2 regions of the Thermoanaerobacter sp. YS13 genome follow, and region 2 is predicted to be linked to the other one. Evidence: a T-box and tRNA genes for the amino acid it is inferred to sense, from the RefSeq annotation. Region 2 holds a T-box; the other holds one or more tRNA genes.
The links. A T-box is a leader RNA that pairs with one kind of tRNA and senses whether it is charged. The one in region 2 lies ahead of metG (methionine--tRNA ligase), so its partner is inferred to be a tRNA-Met.
Positions count from the first base shown of each region.

Region 1: it encodes a tRNA-Met, which carries the amino acid that the T-box ahead of metG (methionine--tRNA ligase) is inferred to sense. The anticodon was not compared.

Region 1 is NZ_JOOI01000002.1:760,561-770,169, forward strand. It holds gene THYS13_RS11475 (HU family DNA-binding protein) at 1-94, shown strand, start outside; gene THYS13_RS11480 (RNA-binding S4 domain-containing protein) at 150-395, shown strand; gene THYS13_RS11485 (SpoIID/LytB domain-containing protein) at 451-1,431, shown strand; gene yabP (sporulation protein YabP) at 1,530-1,826, shown strand; gene THYS13_RS11495 (extracellular solute-binding protein) at 1,934-2,593, shown strand; gene THYS13_RS11500 (MtnX-like HAD-IB family phosphatase) at 2,609-3,238, shown strand; gene THYS13_RS11505 (putative manganese-dependent inorganic diphosphatase) at 3,242-4,861, opposite strand; gene yabQ (spore cortex biosynthesis protein YabQ) at 4,939-5,418, shown strand; gene THYS13_RS11515 (septum formation initiator family protein) at 5,486-5,773, shown strand; gene THYS13_RS11520 (S1 domain-containing RNA-binding protein) at 5,861-6,283, shown strand; gene THYS13_RS11525 (Ppx/GppA phosphatase family protein) at 6,346-7,251, shown strand; tRNA gene THYS13_RS11530 (tRNA-Leu) at 7,348-7,437, shown strand; tRNA gene THYS13_RS11535 (tRNA-Met) at 7,442-7,518, shown strand; tRNA gene THYS13_RS11540 (tRNA-Met) at 7,526-7,602, shown strand; partial or broken gene THYS13_RS11550 (DUF6431 domain-containing protein) at 7,819-8,265, opposite strand; partial or broken gene THYS13_RS13980 (ISLre2 family transposase) at 8,381-8,542, opposite strand; gene nadA (quinolinate synthase NadA) at 8,861-9,609, shown strand, end outside.
Region 2 is NZ_JOOI01000002.1:325,167-334,775, reverse strand. It holds gene rsmI (16S rRNA (cytidine(1402)-2'-O)-methyltransferase) at 1-402, shown strand, start outside; gene THYS13_RS09435 (cation diffusion facilitator family transporter) at 539-1,408, shown strand; gene THYS13_RS09430 (AbrB/MazE/SpoVT family DNA-binding domain-containing protein) at 1,445-1,696, opposite strand; gene THYS13_RS09425 (nucleoside recognition domain-containing protein) at 1,874-2,458, shown strand; gene THYS13_RS09420 (spore maturation protein) at 2,464-2,985, shown strand; gene THYS13_RS09415 (CCA tRNA nucleotidyltransferase) at 3,067-4,470, shown strand; T-box leader at 4,634-4,865, shown strand; gene metG (methionine--tRNA ligase) at 4,883-6,811, shown strand; gene THYS13_RS09405 (TatD family hydrolase) at 6,824-7,591, shown strand; gene THYS13_RS09400 (ubiquitin-like domain-containing protein) at 7,778-8,809, shown strand; gene rsmA (16S rRNA (adenine(1518)-N(6)/adenine(1519)-N(6))-dimethyltransferase RsmA) at 8,846-9,609, shown strand, end outside.

The sequences.
Region 1 (9,609 bases), 440 kb from region 2:
AAATCCTCAGACAAGAGAAGAAATAACAATTCCTGCTTCAAAAGCTCCTATTTTCAAAGCAGGGAAAGCATTAAAGGATTTAGTAAATTCTTAAAGAAAATCAGGTCTTTATGACCTGATTTTCTTACTTTTGTCTGGAGGTAAGAAGTATGAGGGTCGACAAGTTTTTGAAAGTTTCAAGGCTTATCAAAAGGCGTACGATTGCAAAAGAGGCCTGTGACAAGGGATTAATTTTTATAAATGGCAAGCAAGCAAAAGCTAGTGATGAAGTAAAAGAACATGATATAATAGAGATAAACTTTGGAAATAAAATTGTCAAAGTAGAGGTTTTAGATGTAAAAGAACATGCTTTAAAAGACGAGGCTTACAAAATGTATAAATTGATGGAAGAATGAATGATTTGTGAAAATCCCTCAAATACTATAAACAAAAGTATAGGAGGGATTTTAATTGTATAGGAACAAACTAAAATTAATTGCGGTGTTAGTAGCTTTGTTATTTGCTATGACTGCTTGCAAGCCGCCTACAAAAAAACCAGAACCTATTAGGAAGCCACGGATGGAACTACCTAAAATACCTGCAAAAATAAATGTAGGTAAAAACAAAGAACCTGTTCTTAAAGTTTATGTTGTGCAAACAGGTAAAATTGAAAATATGCCTTTGGAGAAATATGTTGAAGGTACAGTTGCGGGAGAGATAAAAAATTATTGGCCAATTGAGGCTTTAAAAGCCCAGGCGATTTTAGCTAGGACATATGTTTTAAATTTTGTAAGTACTAAAAAGTCAAAATATCCTGGAGCCGACATATCAACAGATTTTGAGGAGGCTCAGGCCTGGAACCCTTCAAATATAAATTCTAAAATAAAAGAAGCCGTAAAAGATACGCGAGGTGTAGTTGCTGTCTATGACGGAAAATTTATAAATGCATGGTTTCACTCTCATGCAGCAGGACAAACTGCTTTGGCTAAGGAAGGCCTTAATTACAAAGAGCCGGAACCTCCTTATATTGTGAGTGTAAAGTCAAATGATAGTCCTAGTGCACCAGCTAATGTAAAGCATTGGACGGTTATTTTTACCAAAAGTGAAGTGATTGATGCATTTAAGAAAATGGGACTGGGTATAAACGATTTTAAAACTGTGAAAATAGGTACAAAAGGGGCTTCAGGAAGAACTGTAAACTTTCTTTTTGACAAAACATCTGTAAATGCTCCCGATTTTAGAATGGCGATTGGAAGTGAAAGGCTAAAGTCCACTATGATAGATGAAGTTTCTTACGATGGAAGTAAATTGGTGATAAAAGGAAGAGGGTTTGGGCATGGCGTAGGAATGTCTCAATGGGGAGCATATCAGATGGCTAAAGAGGGGAAAAAGGCAAAAGATATACTAAACTATTATTTTAAAGGTATAAATATAGTAAAAATTTGGGATTAAAATCCTCCAAAAGGAGGATTTTTTTGTTCTAAAAAAAGTACAAGATTCATAGATAATAATAGTCTATTAAAAAGAAAGGAGGTTTAAAGAGATTTCAAATGGAAGATAAAAGGAACTTTTCAAGGGCGGGGAAACCTCATAATATTACAATTGAAAATAGAGAAAAAATCAGTATTTCTGGGGTAACAAATGTTGTAAGCTTTGACGAAGAAACAGTAATATTGGAGACGGATTTGGGAGTTTTGACAATAAGAGGTCAAGGGCTTCACATTAATAAATTGAACCTTGATGACGGACAAGTGTCGATTGATGGAGAAATAGTAAATTTAAATTACAGTGACAAAAGTGGCCTTATAGGAAAATCAGGGGGATTCATAAGTAGAATGTTTAGATAAGTCGCGTGTTGCGGCTTATTTTGTTTTATATACTCGATTTTAAAAAGTTTAATTGTTATAATAGATTTGGATATTTTGCACAAAGGAAGTAGGGAGGTGTGAAACAAATGAGTGAGGAGAGAAAAAATTGGTTTAGAAACATGACTACAAAAGAAAAACTGGAATATATGTGGGACTATTATAAAGTTCATATTATTGTAAGTATATTAGTAATCTATTTGTTAGTTTCTTTTACAAATAGTATTATTAATAGAAAGGATTACATATTAAATGTTGCTTTAATTGGCAAATATATGGATTCTGATAGACAAAGTGAATTTTCTAAAAAAGTCACTAAAGAATTAATTGGCGATCCTTCTGGGAAAAAACAAGCTTCTATTGATTTTTATATGCTTGTAAAAGACACAAATGGTAATCTTACTCTTGACCCTGCCTCAACTCAAAAATTAATGGCCAGAATGGGGGCTCAAGATATAGACGTCATTGTTCTAGATAAAAATAATTTTGATATATTAGCAAGAGAAGGAGCTTTTTTGCGATTAGATAAGGCAAAAGAGTTAAATTTATCAGGGTTAAATGTAGCAAAAGTAGATGAACCCTCTAGTGAGTTAAAACCAGGTGTTTATGGAATATATGTTGGATGGAATAATAAATATTTAAAAAATCTGGGATATGACTATAATGATAAAATTATTGCAATTATGGCGAATGGCCAACACAAAGATTTGGCTATAAAATTTGTAAAATGGCTTTTGGATGTAAAATAAAGGAGGAGAGATTAATTGAAAAAAGTCTTTTTAGTAGATTTTGACGGTACTGTTACTAAAGTAGATACTGTTGATTTAATGGTGAAAAAGTTTGCAAAAGATGGATGGCAGTATTATGAAGAACTATGGGAAAAAGGGGAAATGTCTACTGAGGAATGCGCAATTGAAACATTAAAACTTATGGAAGTAGATGAGAAAAAACTTTTAGATTTGCTTTACACAGTTGAAATAGATGATTATTTTATAGAATTTTTAAATTTTTGCAGAGAAAAAAATTATGAAGTTATAATAGTGAGCGATGGATATGACTTTAATATAAAAGCTATTATGGAAAGATTCGGGTTTAATACAAAATTTTATAGTAACAAACTTTGGTTTGAAGATGGGAAAATAAAAGTGGATTTTCCACATAAAAGCAAGGATTGTGATAAATGTGGTATGTGTAAACTGGAAGTATTGAATAGATACAAAATTAGGGGATATTATGTAGTTTATATAGGCGATGGATATTCAGACCTTTGTGTCTCTCAACATGCGGATAAAGTCTTTGCAAAGGGAGTTTTGGAAAAATACTGTAAGGAAAATGGGATTCCATGTACTTCTTTTAGAAATTTTGGCGATATTATAGAAAAGTTAAAGCGATAAACTTCAGTGGGTGTTTATCGCTTTAACAAGGGGAGGTAATACTTGTTTTTTTCTAGAGATGACATAAGGCAAGTAAAAGCTGTTGTTTTTTATTTCAACGTTAAAAGCCCTTTGTAACAGCTCTTTGTTGTTTCCTACAAAAAGTATTTCAGATCCCTCATTTATTATATCTGTCAACATAAGCAATAAGATGTCGTAGTCTTTGTCTTTTTTCACTTTTTCCATAAAGCTTATAAGCTGCTGTTTTAATTCTCCTGCATCTGTAAGAGTGTTAACCTGCCCTATGCCGATTTTATAATTATTTATTGTAAATTCTTTGAAATCTGTATAAAATATTTCTTCAACAGTTTTTCCTTCTAAAGAGGTACCTGCTTTGAACATTTCAGTTCCAAACTCATTTATGTCTATGTTGGCAATTTCTGCAAGTTTCTTAGCTGCTCTTACGTCTTCTGGTGTGCAAGTAGGAGATTTAAATACAAGAGTATCTGATAAAATAGCGGCGCACATTATTCCCGCTATTTTTGGTTCCGGAATTAGCCCTTTTTCTTCAAAAAGTCGATTTATAATTGTAGCAGTAGAGCCTACAGGATGGTTTCTAAATAGTATTGGCTGCTCTGTTTCTATTGTCCCAATTCGGTGATGATCAATTATTTCTAATATTCTTGCTTGTCCTATTCCTTCAACTGCTTGCGAAAATTCATTGTGGTCAACCATTATGACATTTTTTCTTTCATAGTCTAAAATATGTCGTCTTGCAAGGAGCCCCATGACTTTTCCTTCTTCATCGACAACTGGAAAGTTTCGGTATCTATATTTTAACATTACTTCTTTTACATCATCAATATAATCGCTAACTCTAAATGTTACTAGATCTTCCTTTTTTATTACATATGATAATGGTATACTTTGGTTTAATAATTTAACAGTGTCAAACGTATCTGGTACAACTTTTATAATTGTTACTTTATATTGTTTAGCTAGTTCAAGAATTTTTTCTGAGACTCCGTTGTTGCCAGTAATTATGAGAGCTTTTATTCCTTGTAGAATCGCAACTTGTTGTATATCGTCTCTGTCTCCAATGATTAAGATATCCCCTTTTTTTATTCTTTTTAACACATTTTCTTTAGACATTGCAGCTACTAAAATGTCGCCTTCAAGATAATCTACATATCTTAAAACTTCTTCTCCTTTCAAAGTAGCTAATATGTTGTCAATAGGGATTTTATACTTAGATAATTCATGAGAAGAAGAAAGATATGCCTTTGCCAAATCTCCTACTGTGGCAATTCCTATTAATTTATTCTCCTCATCTACTACTGCTATTGTTCTAATGTTTTTTTCCATCATAGTGTTCCATGCTTCAAACATGGAGGTGTTTTCTTTAAAAACGAGAGGTTTATCAAATTTAATGTCTTGTACTTGGGTATATACATTTTCAATAAAAATAGGCTCTTCTACTCCAAAATAGTCTAGTACAAATTTTGTCTCTCGGTTTATAGGACCTAATCTAACAGGTATAGCATTTATACCTTCAGAGATGCGCTTTAGATAGGCATAAGCAATAGCTGAGCAAATAGAATCGGTATCTGGATTTTTATGCCCGGAAACATATACTGTTGTCATGATGCATCGCCCCTATTTTAGTTTCATTCTTGTTGCAGTGGATAAATATAATATAACAAGAAAAGGAGGGTATGTAAATGGTAATAACCATACAAAGTCAAATTTATGCATTTTTAGTAACAGTATATGGTGGTTTTGTGCTGGGTTTTATATACGATATTTTTAAAGTAACAAGACGAGTTTTTAGGCTTAAAAAAACTTTTTCTAATATTGCCGATATTATATTTTGGCTTTTTGGGACAATTACTATGCTTTATTTTATGTATATAAGCAATTATGTTGAAATCAGGTTTTATAGTTTTTTGGGATTTGCAATTGGAATCATTCTTTATTATGTGTTGCTAAGTCATTTTATCATCCAAGCTTTAATTGGAGTTTGTGAATTTGCAATAAAATTTTTAAAAAAGATGGCAGAAATTATTATATATCCTGCTAGAATAATAGTAGTCAATTTTATTATTGTTCCTTATAAGTTCACAAAAAAAATTTTAACTTTGCCTGTTGCTTTTCTAAAAAATAATTTAACCCATTTTAAGATTTTTAAAAGGAAAAAATAAAGGATTTTTTAAAGAAATGTCGAATAAAAATAATAGATTATATGCCTTGTGAAAGCAGGTGTTATGAGTGAAAAAACTAAAGAAGATATTGTTTTTTGCCTTTATTGCATATATTGGATTTACTTTTTTTCAGCAGCAAGTTGCATTAGAGAAACTTGATAAGAGGTATAGGGATTTAAAAAATAAAGAAGCTGCAGTAATGAAAGAAAATAAGTATTTAAATGAATTACTCCACCAGATAAATAGTGAAAGTTTTATTGAAAATGAGGCAAGACAAAAGTTGGGGTTGGTTAAAAAAGGAGAAATAATTTATGTAGATGTTTCAAAAACTAAGTCTCAAGAGACAAAAAAGTGATTTCAGGAAATTCATCTTGAAATATTTTGTATCTTAATATATAATAAACTCATTAATAAAATTTTTAGAGGGAGGATCTTTATTTATATGCCATTTGAGGTTGGAGATGTTGTTGAGGGCACCGTGTTAAACATCACAGACTTTGGAGCATTTATTCAGTTACCAGAGGGGAAAACTGGGTTGGTGCACATTTCGGAAGTTGCTAATACCTATGTAAAAGATATTAGGGAGCATTTGAAGGAGCATGATAAAGTAAAAGTAAAAATATTGTCCATGGATGCTAATGGAAGAATAAGTTTGTCAATCAAAAAGGCTTTGCCCAAGAATAATAAAGAAAGGGAACCAAAGGATTTTGTATGGCAGAGCAATAGGAATTATAATACTAATAGTTCCTTTGAAGAGAAATTGCTTAAGTTTTTAAAAGATTCAGACGAAAGGCAGCAACAGCTGCGAAAGAATTTTGATTCCAAGAGAAGAAATACAGGCTACAGAAGAAGCAATGGATATTAACTTCGGGTTATGCCCGAAGATTTTTCATAAAGGGTTTTTACCTGTGATAGTTGGGGGTTATTATGAGAATTTGTGCAATTGATATAGGGACAAATTCAATACGCCAACTTATATGTGACATAAATAATGGAAATATAAACAAGATACAAAAAGACGTTGAAATAACTCGATTGGGGGAAGGAATTTCCAAAACGGGTAAGTTAAATAATAATGCGATACAGAGAAGCATTGAAGTGATTGAACGCTTTGTGAAATTGGCCCAAGAAAAAGGTGCAGAAGTTATATATGCTTTTGCAACATCTGCGATGAGGGATGCTAAAAATAAAGATGCTTTTTTTGAGCAAGTAAAAAAACTAGGCTTAGAGGTAGAAATTATAGATGGAGAAACAGAGAGCTTGTTTGGATATATAGGAGCAATGATGGGGGTCAATAAAGAAAATGCACTTGTATTAGATATAGGAGGAGGAAGCACTGAATTAGCGTATGAGGGTAGAGAATTTGTAAAAGAAAGCTTCGATATTGGTGCTGTAAGGCTTACCGAAAAATTTATTAAAAATGACCCTCCTACAGCTGAGGAATATGATGAAATCAGGTTGCATATAATAGATACAATGGTAAATTCCATTAATAAGTACAAAGAAGTTGATAATATCATCGGCATAGGAGGAACAATAACAACTCTTGCTGCTGTTTCTCAACAATTGGAAATTTATTCTCAAGAAAAAGTTCATGGCTATCAGTTAAAAAAAGAAGAAATTAAGAGGATTTTAGATAAATTTATGTCTATTACATTGGAAGAGCGGAAAAAAATTTTTGGATTGCAGCCACAAAGGGCTGATATAATAATTGCGGGAACTGCTATATTACTTACTATATTAGAAATGCTGAGTTTTAAAGAAATAACCGTTAGTGAATGGGATAATTTAGAAGGAGCAGTCCTTTATAAATTTGGGAAATTTAAGTTATAAAATGGAATTTTCATTTGAAGTTGCAAAAGTGGATAAAAAAACTATTGACTTAGAGATATAGATATAATATAATAAATACTGTCTCAAGGAGATGAAGCCGGAGTGGCGGAACTGGCAGACGCACAGGACTTAAAATCCTGCGGGCCCTAAAAGCCCGTACCGGTTCGAGTCCGGTCTCCGGCACCAATGGCGCGGGGTGGAGCAGTCCGGTAGCTCGTCGGGCTCATAACCCGGAGGTCGTAGGTTCAAATCCTACCCCCGCAACCAAAAATATGGCGGCGTAGCTCAGTTGGCCAGAGCATGCGGTTCATACCCGCAGTGTCGGTGGTTCAAATCCACTCGCCGCTACCATCCACGCGCAAACTGTATCGTCTACTGAAAGCCTAAAATGGGCTTCAATTCTATCACGGTAGACGATTATTTTATTGATATATGTTGGTAAAATCTGCTTAATTTTGTGAGGGTCACCCGCTTCCAACACTTCTTTGTCTTTTAAAAGATACTGTCTTATTTTTTCTTCTGTTATAAAGGAAGTATCGGGTAGGTTGTTCATTTCTTTTATTCGCAAGGGTCTATTTGCCTTAATCCGTATATGATAAAACTTAAATTATTCATTATCCTTTTGGTGTAAAAATATATATGCTGTCTTGAAAATAGTATGGTAGAGAAGTTTCTTTTTAATCCACTTATGAAAGAAGTGAGAGTTTTTCCTCTTGTAAGTGTCTCTTTTAAAGACTTTACAATCATATTGAAAGAATACTGAAAATGAGGAATACAGAAATCAGGAAGGTAGGAAAGAGTCCTTTTGCACACAGGGCATATGTATCTTCTTATAGCTATTTTTATACAATTGGATCCATCTAAATAGTAACGGTAATAAAACCCGTGCTTTTTTAGTTTTACTCTACACTTGCAATCGGGATAAGGACATCTATCTGGTGGGGCAGGAAAATTGTAATCTTTACCTTTATGTAAATATCCTTCAATGTTATCAACATGGAAAATTATTTGCATAAGTAACCTCTCCAATTGAAATTAATGCTAAAGGAATCTGAAAAATTTTTTTAAATTCCTTTAATAATCTGAAAAATTTTATCGGTTTTGGGCTAAATTAATTTGAGAAATGACATATTGCCTTGCTACCTAGCTTCTCCGTCAGTTCCTTTATCCTTCTTACAAGCTCTGTAATATTCATTCCTTTGTTTAATTAATCGTCAAAAATGTCTACCACTTCTCTAGTGAAATTTAGAGCATTTTGTAGTATAATATCCTCAAAGATATTTTTTTTCACAAGAGACACCCCTTTCTGTGTTGTTTTGTTTTCCATAATCTATTTTATCACAGGGGTTGTCTCTTGTTTTTTTTTCACTCAAAAAATCCTACGATAATTTTACACTATGGTAATTATTTTGTTATTGACATATGCATATACACATGTATATACTCTAATTATAGAGATTTAAATAAATTTTAACATGGTATAAAAACAAATTTTTAACTTGAAAATTTTTTATCAGGGTGAAAATGGTTTTTGAGTATTTAATTTGAGTGTTTATTATTAAATTTTTAATGTGGATTACAACCAGATTATACGAAGGAGGCGATTTAACTGGATATCACAAAAGAAATTCAAAAACTGAAGGAAGAAAAAAATGCTATAGTTGTCGCACATAATTATCAAAATAAAGACATTCAAGAGATTGCAGATTTTGTAGGAGATTCATTTTATCTTAGTAAGATATGTGCACAGAGGCAAGAGAAAATGATTATATTTTGTGGAGTTTATTTTATGGCGGAAACCACAAAAATATTATCACCACATAAAAAGATTCTGTTACCCGAGATTAATGCAGGATGTTCCCTAGCTAATATGATCACTGCTGATGATGTGGACAGATTAAAAGAAGAATATCCTGATTATTCAATAGTATGTTATATTAATTCTCCTGCTTCTGTTAAAGCAAAATCGGATGTTATATGCACTTCCTCAAATGCCATTAAGATAGTTAGAAATATTCCGAATAACAAGATAATTTTTTTGCCAGACAGGAATTTGGGGTTATTTGTAAAGAGAAATGTTCCTGAGAAGGATATAGTTTTGTGGGATGGCTTTTGCTTTACACATTCTAAAATTAAAAAGGATGATGCTTTAAAGGCAAAGTCTGATCATCCAGATGCCCTACTTTTGGTTCATCCTGAATGTAGAGAAGAGGTTATTGAACTTGCTGACTTTGTTGGCAGTACTAAACAAATAATTGATTTTGTGATATCATCTCCCGCAAAAGAATTTATCATAGGTACAGAAATAGGCATTTTGCACAGTTTGAAAAATTTGAATCCTGAAAAGAGATTCTATAT
Region 2 (9,609 bases):
AAAAATAAAGAAAGAGAAGAAAGGCTAAACCGTATTTCAAAAGAAGAGAGAACTGTCATACTTTATGAGGCACCTCATCGTTTAAAAGAAACACTCCACGAATTGAAATCCTATGTAGCTGAAAGAAAGATTGTCATAGCAAGAGAACTTACTAAAATTCATGAAGAATTTATAAGAGGGACAATAGATGGGATTTTAGCAAAACTGGGGGATGAGATAAAAGGTGAAATTGTACTAATTATTGAAGGAGCACAAAAACAACAAGTTGAAGAAAAACCAGAAAAATTAATTCAAACATACCTTGCAGAGGGAATGGATAAAAAAGAGGTTATTAAAAAAGTTGCTAAGGAATTGGGAATATCCAAAAGTCAAGTATATAGACTCGCTATAGGTAAAAAATAAAGGAGTTGGAAATAATAGTTATTATCAATTGAATTTGATTTTCAATATGCCAGATTAAAAATATTTGCATATTTTTCAATGATAAACTATAATATATATCAACAGTAAAATTTCAATTGAGAATATGGAGGATGTTATGAATAAACAAAACGCAGCTTTGTTATCTGTGGTTTCAAACAGTGTATTGATAGCTATAAAATTGTTGGCAGGAATACTAATGCATTCAGTAGGGGTAATTTCTGAAGCTATACATTCTTCAATTGATTTAATTGCTAGTCTAATTGCATTTTTTTCTATACGGGTAGCAGTAAGGCCCGCAGATGAGGACCATCCTTTTGGACACAGTAAATATGAGAACGTTTCTGGCTTTGTGGAAGCTATCTTAATTTTTTTTGCAGCTATATTTATCACATATGAGGCAGTGCGAAGAATAATTACTGGTACTTATGTAGAAAATTTAGGTATGGGCATTATTGTCATGCTTTTTGCATCTTTTGTAAATGGAGTAGTATCATATTTTTTGTTTAAAGTATCTAAAGAAGAAAATTCTATTGCCCTAAAAGCAGATGCAATGCACCTTTTAACTGATGTATTTACGTCTGTGGGAGTTACACTAGGACTTGTTGTCATAAAAGTCACTAAATTGGATATTTTGGATCCAATCATAGCTATTTTTGTTGCATTGCTTATTATAAAAGCATCAATTGGGTTGACAAAGGAAGCTTTAAAAGATTTGACAGACACTAGTCTTCCAGAAGAGGAAGTTAAAGAAATAGAGAATATAATAAAATCAAATTGTGAAATTACAAGTTTTCACAAATTGAGAACTAGAAAATCGGGGCCTCGAAGAGAAATAGACGTTCATTTGCGAGTGGACAAAAATTACAACATAGTAAAAGCTCATGAATTGTCACATAAAGTTTCAAAACAAATAACGGACAAATTTCCTGATTCTCATGTGATAATTCATATAGAACCGGAAGGAAAAAAAGAAGAGGATAAATAATAGGAGGTATATTGCCTCCTATTATTTATCTTGCTATTAGTCTACAGATTTCTTTAATTCTTCAAGACAATTTTTGCATATATTTTTGCCTTTGTAGTTTATTACATTTTCAGCGTTGCCGCAGAAAATGCAAGCAGGCTCATACTTTTTGAGGACTATTTGTTCTCCATCAACATAGATTTCAAGAGCGTCTCTCTCTGCTATGTTGAGTGTCCTCCTGAGCTCGATTGGTATTACTACCCTTCCCAATTCGTCTACTTTTCTTACAATACCTGTGGATTTCAACATTTTTCTCCCCTCCTGAGTTACAAAATTCGACAACTAAACTTCACTTATAATAATACCAAGTTTTGAAAAATAAGTCAACACCTTTTTTGGAATTTTTTAAGGTTAATAACATAAATTTTATTACATAAGAAGAAAAGCATAAACGAAGTTTTTTTGGTAATTTGGGAGGGCTATACCATGATAAATTACATATGGTTTTTTATGATAGCGATAGGAGTTTTGGTAGGAATAATAAATGGCAAAATGGAAGAAGTATCTAAAGCTATAATTGATTCAGCCCAGACTGCTGTTACTATTTCGATAGGTTTGGTTGGTATGATGGCTTTGTGGCTTGGGATAATGAAAATTGCAGATAAGTCAGGTCTTACAGATATTATTGCTAAATTGCTAAAACCCATAATTATAAGGCTTTTTCCTGATGTGCCAAAAGACCATCCAGCTATTTCAGCGATGATAATGAATATATCAGCTAATATGTTAGGATTAGGTAATGCAGCAACGCCTTTTGGAATTAAGGCTATGGAATACCTTCAAGAGCTTAATAAAAAAGACAGTGCTTCAAATGCAATGGGCCGTTTTTTAGTGATAAATACAGCTTCAATACAGCTTATACCTGCAGTAATGATTGGAATAAGGGCTTCTTTGGGAGCTAAAAATCCTGCGGATTTTGTGATTGTCAGTGTACTTTCAACTAGCACTGCACTTGTAACTGGCCTTATTTTGAATAAATACCTTGAAAAAATGCCTATATTTAAGGAGTGAAAATAATGATGAAAATTATATCTGAATGGATTATTCCTATACTCGTTCTTGTTATTCCTTTTTATGGAATCATAAAAAATGTCAAAGTGTATGAAGTGTTTGTTGATGGGGCAAAAGAAGGAATTTCTGTAGTTATAAAAATATTTCCAGCTCTTGTAGCAATGCTTGTGGCAATAGGTGTATTAAGAGCGTCAGGCGCCCTTGACTTATTGGGGGAATTTTTAATGCCTTTTACAAATAAAATAGGCATGCCACAGGAGCTTGTGCCTCTTGCTTTAATAAGGCCCCTTTCGGGAAGTGGTGCTTTGGGGATTGCGACTGAGATTATAAAAACTCATGGTGCTGATTCTCTAATCGGGAAAATGGCTTCTGCTATGTATGGATCTACTGAGACCACTTTTTATGTTCTTGCTGTTTACTATGGGGCAGTGGGAATAAAAAAGATGAGACATTCTGTTATCTCTGGAATTTTTGCAGATATTATCGCAATACTTTCTTGTGTATTTTATAGCAGATTATTTTTTTAATACTTGTACACTTTTTCACTTTTGTTATACTATATATTGTAATGTTGTTTTTGCCTTTTAAAAGGAAAGGAATGATTTTTTGTGGCAACAATACCAAAATTAATAAGAAAATTAGGAAAAGAAGCATATAATTTGTATATTGTTGGGGGATACATAAGGGACAGGATTTTAAATAAAGAAGCTAAAGATTATGATTTTGTAGTTCAGGAAGATGCAGAGAAAATCGCCAAATTAGCGGCAGAAAAATTAGGGGGTACTTTTGTGCCTTTTATGGCGGAAAAAGGCACATATAGGGTTGTTGTAGGAGATGAAATATTAGATTTTACTAATTTAAGAGGTGAAGATATATACATAGATTTAGCTCATAGAGACTTTACAATGAATGCTATGGCTATAAAACTGACGGATTATTTTGAATTTGAATATATTATTGACCCTTTTGGTGGCATGATGGACATAAAAAACAGGAAAATAAAGCATGTGGGTGTGATGACCTTTAAAGAAGATCCTTTAAGGGCTTTGAGGGCTGTGAGATTTGCTGCGACTTATAAATTTAATATTGATGAGGGTACAAAGGCTAAAATAAGAGAAGAAGCGGCCTTAATAAAACAAGTAGCCTCAGAGAGAATAATGAATGAAATTTTTATAATATTAAAAGAAAAGAATTCTCACAAATATTTAAGAATGATGGAAGATTTAAAACTTATGGAAAATATATTTGAAGAAGTTGCTAAAATGAAAGAAGTAGGAAAGTGCTATTATCACCTTACGAATGCCTGGATACATTCACTAAAAACTGTAGAAGAATATGAAAATATCATAAATTCTATGAGATTTCCCAAAGACGTATATGATATAGTTTCGGAGTATTTAGCTAGAAAGCTTTCTTCTGACAACAAAGTAAAGGACATAATAAAACTTGGAGCTCTTTTTCACGATATAGGTAAACCAGAATCCATATATATTGATACTGAAAATAGAGTACATTTTTATAATCATGAGATAAAAGGGGCTGAAATTGTAAAAAAAATATCTTCAAGAATGAAAATGTCCAAAAAGGAATCTTCTTTGCTTAAAAAGCTTGTTCTTTATCATATGAAGCCTTTGATGTATTATGTAAATGAAGGGCCGACTAATAAATCGCTTTTTAGGTTTTTTTCCGAACTCAAAGATGATTCTATAGGAGTTTTGCTCTTATCTTTAGCAGATTTTACAGCAACAAGGCTCAATTTAGGTAAGGAAGAAGATATACCAAAATACACGGATTTTATAACTAAGCTTCTAAGAAGATATGTAGAATTTAAGGAAACACAAGAGCATTTACTTTCTCCCTTAGATATAATAATAAATTTTGATATAAAAGATGGTAAAAAACTAGGACAAATTTTATATGAAATAAGAAAAAATAGATTTTATGGTGAGATTGAAAGTAAAGAAGATGCCATTGAGTTTGTAAAAGAGAGATTGAGAATAGAGAAAATATGATTCAAAAAGAGATGCAAAAATTTTCATTGCATCTCTTATGATAGTTATTTTGCAAAGGAATTAAAACATTTTGTAAATAAAGAGTATAAAAAGATGGGAATAATCAAAAAGGCAGTTGACAATACTTTTTATAAAGGGTATATTAAAAAATAAATAGATATAGTAAAAGGCTATGAAGGAAAGAGTAAAAAGCTTGAACTTTTACAGAGAGTCGGGCGAGGTGCGAACCGATAAAGTTTGGGCTTTTGAAGATGGCTCCAGAGCCGTACTGCTGAAGGTTAGTAGGTTTTACCGGGAACTCCCGTTACAGGGTAGGAGTGTGTTAGCACTCTGTGAGGCATGCGTCGTGAGGCACATGTGAAGAAGGGTGGTACCGCGACAATCTCGCCCCTTATGTGGAGGCGAGTTTTTTATTTACAAAAAAAAGAGGAGGATGGATATGAAAAAGACTTTTTACATTACGACACCTATATATTATCCCAGTGATAAATTACATATTGGTCATTCATATACTACAGTTGCTGCAGATGCGATGGCAAGGTTTAAAAGGCTTACTGGATATGATGTCAAGTTTTTGACCGGTACTGATGAACATGGGCAAAAAATTCAAAGAATAGCAAGAGAAAAAGGGATGTCTCCTAAAGAATATGTAGACGGGATAGTTGAATGGATAAAAGATTTATGGAAGACAATGGATATAAGTAATGACCAATTTATTCGCACAACCGATAAATATCATGAGGAAATAGTACAAAAAATATTCACGAAATTGTATGAAAAAGGAGATATATACAAAAGCGAATATGAGGGATGGTACTGTACTCCTTGTGAATCTTTCTGGACGGAGTCCCAGCTTGTAGATGGGAAATGCCCGGACTGTGGTAGACCAGTAGAAAGGGTAAAAGAAGAAGGGTATTTTTTTAAATTGTCTAAATATGGGGATAGGCTGTTACAATATTATGATGAACATCCTGATTTTATACAGCCTGAGTCAAGGCGCAATGAGATGATAAACTTTATAAAATCAGGTTTGGAGGATTTGTTTGTCTCAAGGAGTTCGTTTGACTGGGGTATAAAGGTACCTTTTGACCCAAGACATGTGATTTATGTTTGGATAGATGCTTTGTCAAATTACATAACTGCTTTAGGATATTCTACGGACCATGACGACGACTTTAAAAAATACTGGCCAGCAGATGTTCATTTGGTTGGAAAAGAGATAATGAGGTTTCACACAATAATATGGCCAGCAATGCTTATGGCTCTTGACTTGCCCCTTCCTGAAAAAGTGTTTGGACACGGTTGGCTTATACTGGAAGGAGGCAAGATGTCAAAATCTAAAGGCAATGTAGTAGACCCTAAAGAGCTGGTTAGGAAATATGGCGTGGATGCTGTAAGATATTTTCTTTTGAGAGAAGTTCCTTTTGGGGCGGATGGAGTGTTTTCTAACGAAGCTTTGATAAATAGAATAAATTCAGACCTTGCTAATGACCTTGGAAACTTGCTGAGTAGAACTGTTACAATGATTGAAAAATACTTTGAAGGCATTCTGCCAAAGCCTTCACAAAAAGAAGAAGTAGATGATGACCTTATAAATACTGCACAGAATCTACCTAAAACTGTTGAAGAGTACATGGATAAACTTCAGTTTTCCAACGCTTTAATTGAAATATGGAAATTAGTAAGACGAGCTAATAAGTACATTGATGAAACAATGCCCTGGGTTTTAGCGAAGGATGAAAGCAAAAAGGAAAGATTGGGTACTGTTTTGTATAATTTAGCGGAAGCTTTGAGATTTATTGCAGTACTTGTATCTCCTTTTATGCCAAATACCCCGCAAAAAATGTTTGAACAATTAGGAATAGCAAAAGATTTGACGACTTGGGAGAGCTTAAAGTTTGGCTTGTTAAAAGAAGGTACAAAAGTAAAAAGAGGAGAAATTATTTTCCCCAGAATAGATGTAAATAAAGAACTGAATGTTATAGAAGAAAAAGCAGAGAAGGAAGAGAAAAAGATAGATTATATCACTATTGAAGATTTTGCAAAAATTCAGCTTAGGGTTGCAGAGATTTTAGAAGCTGAAAAAGTGGAAGGCTCTGACAAGCTTATAAAGATGAAGCTTAAAGTGGGAGAGGAGACAAGGCAAATTGTAGGAGGAATTGCTCGTTATTACACTCCTGAAGAGCTTGTGGGAAAGAAAATAATTATTGTATATAACTTAGAGCCAAAAAAACTAAGGGGTATTGAGTCTCAAGGAATGCTTTTAGCAGCATCTACCGAAGGAAAAATGTCCCTTCTTACGGTGGACAGAGATATAGAAAGTGGGGCAAAGATAAGCTAAGGAGTGGTAAAATTGTTGGTGGATTCTCATGCTCATCTTGAAGATGAGAAATACGATAAAGATAGAGAAAAAGTTATTGAAGAATGTAAAAAAAACCTCACATTTTTAATAAATGTGGGGTCTAACCTCCTAACTTCTAAACAGTCTATTGAGCTAGCTCATAACTATGACTTTATATATGCTTCTGTTGGAATTCATCCCCATGATGCACAAAGAGAATTTGACAAAGTGGAAGAAATAGAGAGATTAGCTTTACAGGGAAAGGTTGTAGCAATAGGAGAAATAGGTTTAGATTATTATTACAATGACCCTCCCAAAGAGTTTCAAAAAGAGATTTTTATAAAACAAATAAGGCTTGCGAAAAAGCTAAATCTTCCAATAATAATACACAATAGGGATGCTCATGGAGATATACTAGATATATTAAAACAGGAATGGACAAAAGATTTAAGAGGGGTTTTTCACAGTTATTCGGGAAGTGTTGAAATGGCTTTTCAAGTAATTGAAATGAATTTTTACATTTCTTTAGGGGGGCCTGTGACATTTAAAAATGCAAAAAAACCTAAAGAAGTAGCAAAAGCTGTTCCCATCGAAAAACTTTTAATTGAGACAGATAGTCCTTATCTTACTCCTGAGCCTTATAGAGGAAAAAGGAATACACCGGTGTATGTGAAATTTGTAGCAGAAAAAATAGCAGAATTAAGAGATATGTCTTGTGATGAGGTTTGTAGGATTACTGCTGAAAATACCATGAAACTTTTTAACATCCATATCAAATAAAAATTTTAAAAAAATAATCTCCTGTTTTTAGGGAAGGTATCAAAAGACAAAAAAATGCGTATAATATCATTAAGTTTAATTTCACCATAAATGAAAAATTGTGTATAAAAGTTTGACAAATCAATTTAATTGAATTAAAATTACTTACGACTCCCCTAAATTAAATTTTTAACAGGAGGTTATGGGATGGATACAGACGATTTTAGAAAGCGACTTGGTGAAATAATTAAAAAACCAGTTGCTCTTCTAACATTGGCTGCCATACTATTATTGATTGTCGGAGCTATAACATACGCAAGCTTAAAAAAGGAAATAACCCTTCAGGATGAAGATAAAAAAATAGTTGTTACAACATTTAAATCAACAGTTAAAGATTTGTTAGAAGAGAAAGGAATTAAACTAAGAAAAGAAGATGTAGTAACGCCTTCTTTAGACACTGCTTTAAAAAATGGTATGAAGGTGACTATCAAAAGAGCAGTTCCTATCACTATCTGTGTAGGTGGAAAAGCAAAGGGTATTTACACTGCTGCATCTAATGTAAAAGAAGTACTTCAACAAAATAGTATAACTTTAGGACCACAGGACAAAGTAAATATGAGTTTAGATACGCCTGTGTTTAGGTACATGTACATCGACGTTACAAAAGTAACAGAAAAAATTGTTACTCAAGAGCTAGATATACCATATCAAACAGAGACAGTGAAGAATGACAATATGGAAAGAGGCCAAGTAAGAGTAGTTCAACAAGGAGAAGTTGGGAAAAAACAAATTGTGATGAAAGTTACTTATGAAAATGGCAAAGAGGTAGCAAAAAATATAATAGAGGAAAAGATAATAAAAAATCCGATAAACCAAATTGTGTATGTTGGAACACTAGGGGTTTTTACTACTTCAAGAGGAGAGACTTTTAGATATAGGGAAATTAGAACTATGGTTGCTACTGCTTATACTAATGGCGTAGCAGATACCGGCAAAAAACCAGGAGATCCCAATTATGGGATAACTGCTACTGGTACGAAAGCTACAAGGGGAGTAATAGCTGTAGATCCAAGGGTTATACCTTTGGGCACACGACTTTACGTAGAAGGATATGGATTTGGAATTGCTGCAGATACAGGTGGAGCTATTAAAGGGGATAAAATTGATGTTTTCTTCCCGACTCTTGAGGAAACAATTAAATGGGGAAGAAGATACGTGAAAGTTTATATTTTAAAATAGACAGGGTTTCCCTGTCTTATTTTTTGAGGTGGAGCTATGAAAGTAAAAGGAGTTAAAGTAAAGAAAAAATGGGGACAAAATTTCATCTTTGACAAAAATATTTTAACAAAAATTGTGACTGCTTCGGGAGTTATTCCTGAAGATTTTGTACTGGAAATTGGAACAGGATTAGGGACTTTGACAGAAGAGTTGGCTAAAAGAGTTAAAAAAGTAATTTCTTTCGAAATTGACAGAGAACTTTATGCCGTAGCAAAAGAAAAACTTAACATTTATAACAATGTAATTGTCATAAATGAGGATATAATGAAAGCAGATTTAAATAGAATGGCTAATGAATATTTTGAAGGGAAACCTTTTAAAGTAGTTGCTAATCTTCCCTATTACATAACTTCTCCTATAATAATAATGCTTTTAGATTGTAAATTTGTAAAAGAAATAACTGTACTAGTGCAAAAAGAAGTTGCTGAAAGGATTTGTGCTCTAACGGGTACTAAGGACTATGGAATACTTACAGTTTTTGTAAATTTTAAAGCACAGCCTAAGATGCTTTTTGACTTACCCCCAACTGTTTTTGTCCCTCCACCTAAAGTAGATTCTTCTTTAGTTAAATTAGAGATACTTGATAAACCTTCAGTTGAGGTAAAAGATGAAAGGTTATTTTCTAACGTGGTAAAAGCTGCTTTTGGACAAAGGAGAAAAGTCTTGTCCAATGCTTTAAAAACTTTAGGAATTCCAAAAGAAATTATAGATAAAGCTTTTACTCTTTCAAACTTATCACCTCAAAGGAGAGGAGAAACTCT